DNA from 3 places in the Colwellia sp. BRX9-1 genome. Region 3 is predicted to be linked to each of the others. Evidence: predicted binding sites of a transcription regulator. Region 3 holds the regulator's gene; each other region holds the start of a gene.

Region 1 (2,280 bases), on a different contig from region 3:
CCGTTGTAAATATATAGGCTGACACTAAACTGACGGTTAAAAACATCTTCTTGCCAGAACTGCCAACCGTTGGTTGAGGCTTGTGCAAAGCTAATGTCATTAATTTCAGAATACATGACATACTGAGTATCGCTGATATTAGCTAACGACATGGTGAGATTTTTTATTGCTTCAACTTGTAAGCTGTTATTTAATCTTGAGAACTGAGACTTCTCTTTTAATAACAATCGGGTGTCTAGATAAATACCTTGGTTGTTAATTTTATAAGCAAGTTTAGCCATCAATTTATTATCAAGAGCATAAATTTTACCGATACTCGCTTGCTCTCTATGCATTAAGTTACTACGGGTAATTAATAAAGACTTTCGATAATCAGAAGAGAAGCACTGTTTACTTTGTGGGAAGATGTCAGCACGAATGGTTACGGTGACCAAATTGCCCTCATAATTTTCATCAACCAGCTCAAAAGAGTTTACGGTACCGCTGGCGCGAATATTTATTTCATTTTGTGTCAATAATCCGTTAACCGTTTTTTGCACACTCGATACGGAAGCTCCGGCAACGAGTAAGGCTTTTTTTAATGCATTCTCTATGGCTAATGTTTTTGCTCGTTCGGCATTGCCCTGCATTATTACTGACTTTCCCTGAGCTTCATACCACTGGGCATCAGCAGAATGAGTGATAAAAAATAAAAGTAGAGCTGATATAAATAAGCGCATATGAAGTCCGTCAGTAAAAAAGGTTTAATATCTACTGTCGAATATGCAGTTTCTATGCCCACTTATTTTAATACGCAAGTAACTTTATAGATTGGCGCGATTTGTGCTTTATTTATATTAGAAACTATTTGATGTCGTTTATCGATATTACTGCAAAACTGATTATTCGCTTTCAGAGCGATCAAGGGGAGCTCAATGAAAAAGTGGCTTATTCCATTATTTATTCCAACGTTGATGTCGTGTTCATCAATGAATATGATGAGTGATGAAGATAATTTTTATAAATCAAAGCAAGAAGTACGAGGTGAAATTGACAGTTTCAATCTACCTCGACATGCGATAGCAGATGTTGTTAAAGGGCTTACTTATCAGATGCTTGAAAGCAGCTCTTTTGTAAACCCTAAAACACCTATCGCGGTAGCTTCTTTTGTCGAATTAGAAAACCTTGAGTCAACTAATTGGCTGGGTAATCAAATATCAGAGAACTTTGTTCATGAATTACAGCGCCATGGTTTAGTTGTTATTGATTTTAAAACGACGGGACATATTCGTGTCACTGCTCAAGGTGATTATGTTTTTAGTCGCGACTGGAAAGAGCTGCCAGAGCGGCAGATTATTGACTATGTTGTAACCGGTACCATGATGGAACAAGAAAATGGTGTGATGATTAATGCTCGGATGATTGGTATGCAATCACGTGTTGTTGTTGCCACGGCACAATCTTTTATTCCAAGCTGGGTAATTGGTGAACAGATTAATCAAGATGAAAGTGTTCGGATAAAAGATGGATTAATCATTCGAAACAGCGTTATGTTAGCAGAAGACGAACGTTCAATTAAAATTGTTAATTAGTTTTTTATATTGATGTAGGACTAACTTTTGGTATTTATGATGAAAAAAATTATTCTTAATATATTAACCGCTGGTAGTTTAGCTTTGTTACTTGCCAGCTGTTCTAGTGTTTATGACAAACACGTACAATGGCAAAGTGTTAAGCCTGAAACCTTCCCTGTGTTACATGCTATTGGCCAAGCGCCGATAAGTTTGCAAAACTCACAACATGAAACGCAGCGTATGTTGATGGCGATTAATGCCTCAAAGCTTGCCGCTTATGCAGAACTTGCAGAACAAGTTTATGGGCAAAAGATAAATGGTGAAATGACCATGTCACAACTGATAATGGGTAAAAATGAAGTGTCAGCGTCAGTTCAAGGTGTCATCCGCGCAGCTAAAGTGATTAAAAGCTATCCTGTTGGCGACAGTTACACCACAGAGTTAAGTTTAGACTTTGAAGATGTTTATAATATTTATTTAGCTTCTTCACCCAAACGTGAAATTAAAGCGGTTACCTATTATTAAGTGTTAACAGCACACCCTTAAAAATCATACTGCAGACTTGCATAAAAATATGCGCCGTTAAAACCGAAAGGAGCTGATCGGCGTGAATATTTGAATACACCTGTGCTATCAACAATGATATTACCTTGTTGATCTTCAATCGTGCCTCCTCGAGAGTTTCCTATACGATTTTTGTCAGGCATAACATCAAATAAATTATGAC
Region 2 (2,280 bases), 330 kb from region 3:
AATTGGCCAAATTTACCTGTGCTGATAATGACGGCATACGGTACGATTCATGATGCTGTTCAAGCGATGCGTGATGGCGCCTGTAATTATATGGCAAAACCTTTTGCGCCAGAAGTGCTGCTCAATATGGTTAACCAATATGTGCCATTGAATGTGACTAGTCGGCATGAACCTGTGGTTGCTGACGCACAAAGTATTGAATTATTAGCGTTAGCAAAGAAAGTCGCGACCACAGATGCTTCTGTTATGGTGCTCGGCCCCAGTGGTTCTGGTAAGGAAGTCTTAGCACAATACGTTCATTACCATTCGAACCGAAGTGATAAGCCCTTTGTTGCTATAAACTGTGCTGCAATTCCAGAGAATATGCTGGAAGCGACTTTATTTGGTTATGAAAAAGGTGCCTTTACCGGAGCCATTCAAGCGTGCCCAGGTAAATTTGAACAAGCACAGGGCGGTACTATTTTATTAGACGAGATCACTGAAATGGATCTTGGCTTACAAGCAAAAATTTTACGGGTCTTACAAGAGCGAGAAGTTGAACGCTTAGGGGGTCGTAAAACAATTAAGCTGGATGTTCGTGTTATCGCAACCAGCAACCGTGATTTAAGAGTAGCTGTAAAAGATGGTATCTTCCGTGAAGATCTCTACTACCGTTTAAATGTCTTTCCATTAACGTGGTTAGCATTAAATAAGCGCAGAGATGATATTGTGCCATTAGCCAAACATTTAATTACTCAAGCATCGTTAGCCAATAACATGGCTATTCCAGAACTAACCGCTTCGGCGAGAAATAAACTGACGAGTTACGATTGGCCAGGCAATGTTCGTGAATTAGATAATGTTATTCAACGAGCCATTATTTTGCATAGCGACCAGATTATTAATGCTGGTGACTTGTTAATTGAAAATTTCGACAGTGAAATTATTACTGATGTGGCGTTAGACAATAATAGCGAAGACATGCTGGGTAATGAATTAAAAATACAAGAGCATCAAATTATTCTTGATACCCTCACCGCTTGCCAAGGTAGCCGTAAAGATGTTGCTGAACGATTAGGCATTAGCCCAAGAACGCTTCGCTATAAAATAGCAAGAATGCGTGATTCGGGTATTCAAATACCAGCCTAACAATTGCTAAAAAGGGTAATATTCCTATAAAGCCAATATTTTCATTTAAAATATTGGCTTTACTGCTATCTACAGTTTTCACTGATTAAACCTCCCATAATCTCGATAATTCTTTAATTCTCATACTGGCACCATGCTTGCAATATCTTCGTTATATCGTTACTTAAACCGTTATTTATAGGCTTAGTAGCAAAAAATTGACACAAGTGAGTAGCTCATGAATATCGATACCAATTCTTTATACGCACAAATGCAAAATATGTCGCTTGGAAACTCTTCGTTGCAGGGGGCTTCATTTGAAAAAATGGGCAATAACCTTGGCATGGGAGACAGCGCTATTCCAGCGCTGAATAAGTCGACCAGTAATTTTGGCGATATGCTTAAAGATGCGGTGAATAATGTCAACGATATTCAAAAAGAGTCTGGAGCAAAGAAAATAGCTTTTGAAATGGGCGACCGCAGCGTTACGCTTGCTGATACTATGGTTGCTTCCGCTAAAGCTGGTATTGCTTTTGATGCCACCGTACAAGTACGTAATAAGTTTGTTGAAGCATATAAAGAAATAATGAATATGCCAGTTTAACAATACCTTAGTATTAAATAGATAGTATTTCGTAATAAAATCAAGTGGTAGTGGAGAAATTAAGTGGCTGATACTGATAATAATTCAATGGTTGCTGCCGATGGCGGCACCGGGTTAATGGCAAGTGATGGTGCTGATAATATGGCTGATGAGCAAAAATCAGGCTTTGCTTCTGCTATGGGTAACGTCGATTTATTACGCCAAGTCACCTTAATTATGGCATTGGCAATATGTTTAGCTATTGCTGTTTTTGTTATTATGTGGGCAAATCAAGCCGAATATAGATTTCTTGCCAAACAACCTACCGAACAATTAATCAAAACAATGGACTTTCTAGACGCTAACCAAGTGGATTACCGTCAAGCAAACAACACTATTTCAGTACAAAGTGATCAGTATCAAGAAATTAAAATTTTACTCGCTCGTGAAGGTTTATCTGATGAACCAACAGAAGGTAGTGAAATTATTATGCAAGATATGGGTTTTGGTGTCAGCCAGCGCCTTGAAACAGAACGTCTTAAGTTTTCTCGTGAGCAGCAATTGGCTCGCACCATTGAAGAACTGCAAGC
Region 3 (2,280 bases):
TAACTTGTGACGTATTAGTTAATCGACCATGAGGAATCGCAATGCCATTCCCTATGCCGGTAGAGCCAACTTTTTCACGCGCCATTAAGCTTTCGAATAATTGATGAGTATCAATATTATCGAATTTTTTTGCCGCAGTTTCGCTAATTATTTCAAGGAGTTTTTTTTTGCTTGTACCCTTAATCGCACACAGGGTGCAATCAAGGGTAAGGATATCTTGCAACTTCATTATACTACTTAGATTCTTTGGTGAGTGAACAGGCGATAAACAGCATTAATGCTGATTCGTTTTACCTTTGTACTTCAATATTTGCCGGTCAAGCTTAACAACAAGACTATCAATAGAGGCATACATGTCAGCATTTTCAGCTTTTGCATGTAAATCAGAGCCACTAACGTGAACAGTCGCTTCAGCAATTTGATTTGATTTTTCAACGGTGAGAACAACATGAACATTATTGATATGATCAAAATGTCGGCTTAATTTTGCCATCTTAGTCGTGACGTTTTCTCGTAAAGCTTCGGTAATGTCAACATGGTGGCCAGAAAGATTAATTTGCATAAGCTTAATTCCTCATCTTTTCGTTAAAGTAAACTTTTTCGTTGGTTAGAAGGTGGAATAGAAAGTGACTCTCGATATTTTGCTATGGTACGTCGAGCTACATTTATCCCTTGATCGGCTAATAAATCAGCCATTTTACTATCACTAAGTGGTTTTGCTGGGATTTCGGCAGCAACAAATTTTTTGATTAATGCACGAATAGCTGTTGATGAACATTCGCCACCGCTTTCGGTGCCAACATGGCTTGAGAAGAAAAACTTCAGTTCGAAAATTCCACGTGGCGTATGCATATACTTTTGTGTCGTCACTCGTGAAATGGTTGATTCATGCATATCGACAGCTTCGGCAATATCATTTAAAACCATTGGACGCATGGCTTCATTACCATGTTCAAAAAAGCCAATTTGACGTTGTACAATACAGTTTGACACTTTTAATAAGGTATCATTACGGCTTTCTAAGCTTTTAATAAACCATTTAGCTTCTTGTAAATTTGAGCGAATAAATTGTGTGTCCGCTGTCGACTTCATCGAACGTGACATCGAAGCATATTGCTGATTCACCGAAAGTTTTGGCGCAGTATCAGGGTTTAATTCGACCACCCAACGGCCATTTTTCTTTTCAACAGACACATCAGGAATAACATACTGATCGTCACTCTTCATCACACTATCGCCGGGTCTAGGATCAAGTGATTGAATAAGACGCACCACTTCGCGCAGTTGCTCTTCTTTCAGTCGAGTTTTACGCATTAATGTACGATAGTCTCGGCTACCCAGCAGATTAATATGGTCACGCAAAACTAACTTACTTTCTGCTAACCAAGGTGTAGCGGGGTCAAATTGATTAAGTTGAATGATTAAACATTCTGAAATAGAACGAGCAGCGACACCGACAGGATCAAAGAGGTTAATACGTTTTAGTACCACCTCAATTTCATCAAGCTCTACTCCTTCAATGGCAACACTTTCTAAAATGTCTTCACTAGATACCGTTAAGTAACCGGCGTCATCAACAGCATCAATAATTGCTGTCGCTATAGCGCGGTCTGTTTCGGTAAAAGGGCTTAATTCCATTTGCCAGCGCAAATGATCTTGAATGGAGTCTTGAGTCTCGCCTTGGTAAGTATAATCTTCTGAAGCTGGGCCTGAGCTTGAACTTGCTGCACCGGCCGTGTAGTTATCATCCCAAGTGGTATCCATGTTTAATTCTTCAGGGATATCGTTCTTGTCCATGGCTTCAGTGGTGGTGATTTCATCAATGGTAGGCGTAGCGTCTTCGCTACCATCAGAAGCAGGGGCTTCTTTAACATCACCAGTACCGGCAGTGTGAGCTTCTTCAAGGTTGTCAGTACTTTTATCTTCGGGATTATTTGAAGACTCATCCATTTCTAATAATGGATTACTTTCTAAGGCTTCCTGAATTTCTTGTTGAAGCTCTAACGTAGACAGTTGCAGCAATTTGATTGCTTGCTGCAATTGTGGCGTCATGGTTAATTGTTGTCCTATGCGGAGTTGTAGAGTAGGGCGCATTTAGGTCATTAACTTCCTATTATTTTTAATGGGATATTTTCGTTTTTTTCATACGAAGATACTATTCATTTACTGACTACTATAGCGTGAATTGTTCACCAAGGTATACATCTCTTACGTGTTGATTTGCAAGAATTTGATCTGCAGTACCTTCTGCAATAAGTTCACCATGACTAACAATATACG

Evidence for each region. Region 3 encodes sigma-54, which starts transcription at its own class of promoters, with help from an activator protein. Its sites were predicted from a motif close to GTTGGCACGNNNNTNGNNT; they were not measured.
Region 1: a site for sigma-54 is predicted at 810-828, ahead of H4J76_RS05665 (FlgO family outer membrane protein). Genes of this name have one in related genera too.
Region 2: a site for sigma-54 is predicted at 1,253-1,271, ahead of fliE (flagellar hook-basal body complex protein FliE). Genes of this name have one in related genera too.

What each region holds. Positions count from the first base shown of each region.
Region 1 covers NZ_JACGVM010000004.1:12,513-14,792, reverse strand. Annotated here, with positions in the region: gene H4J76_RS05670 (flagella assembly protein FlgT) at 1-719, opposite strand, end outside; gene H4J76_RS05665 (FlgO family outer membrane protein) at 915-1,571, shown strand; gene H4J76_RS05660 (LPP20 family lipoprotein) at 1,608-2,078, shown strand; gene H4J76_RS05655 (TonB-dependent receptor) at 2,096-2,280, opposite strand, start outside.
Region 2 covers NZ_JACGVM010000001.1:505,870-508,149, forward strand. Annotated here, with positions in the region: gene H4J76_RS02335 (sigma-54 dependent transcriptional regulator) at 1-1,128, shown strand, start outside; gene fliE (flagellar hook-basal body complex protein FliE) at 1,346-1,711, shown strand; gene fliF (flagellar basal-body MS-ring/collar protein FliF) at 1,775-2,280, shown strand, end outside.
Region 3 covers NZ_JACGVM010000001.1:175,383-177,662, forward strand. Annotated here, with positions in the region: gene ptsN (PTS IIA-like nitrogen regulatory protein PtsN) at 1-229, opposite strand, end outside; gene hpf (ribosome hibernation promoting factor) at 275-562, opposite strand; gene H4J76_RS00850 (RNA polymerase factor sigma-54) at 586-2,094, opposite strand; gene lptB (LPS export ABC transporter ATP-binding protein) at 2,174-2,280, opposite strand, start outside.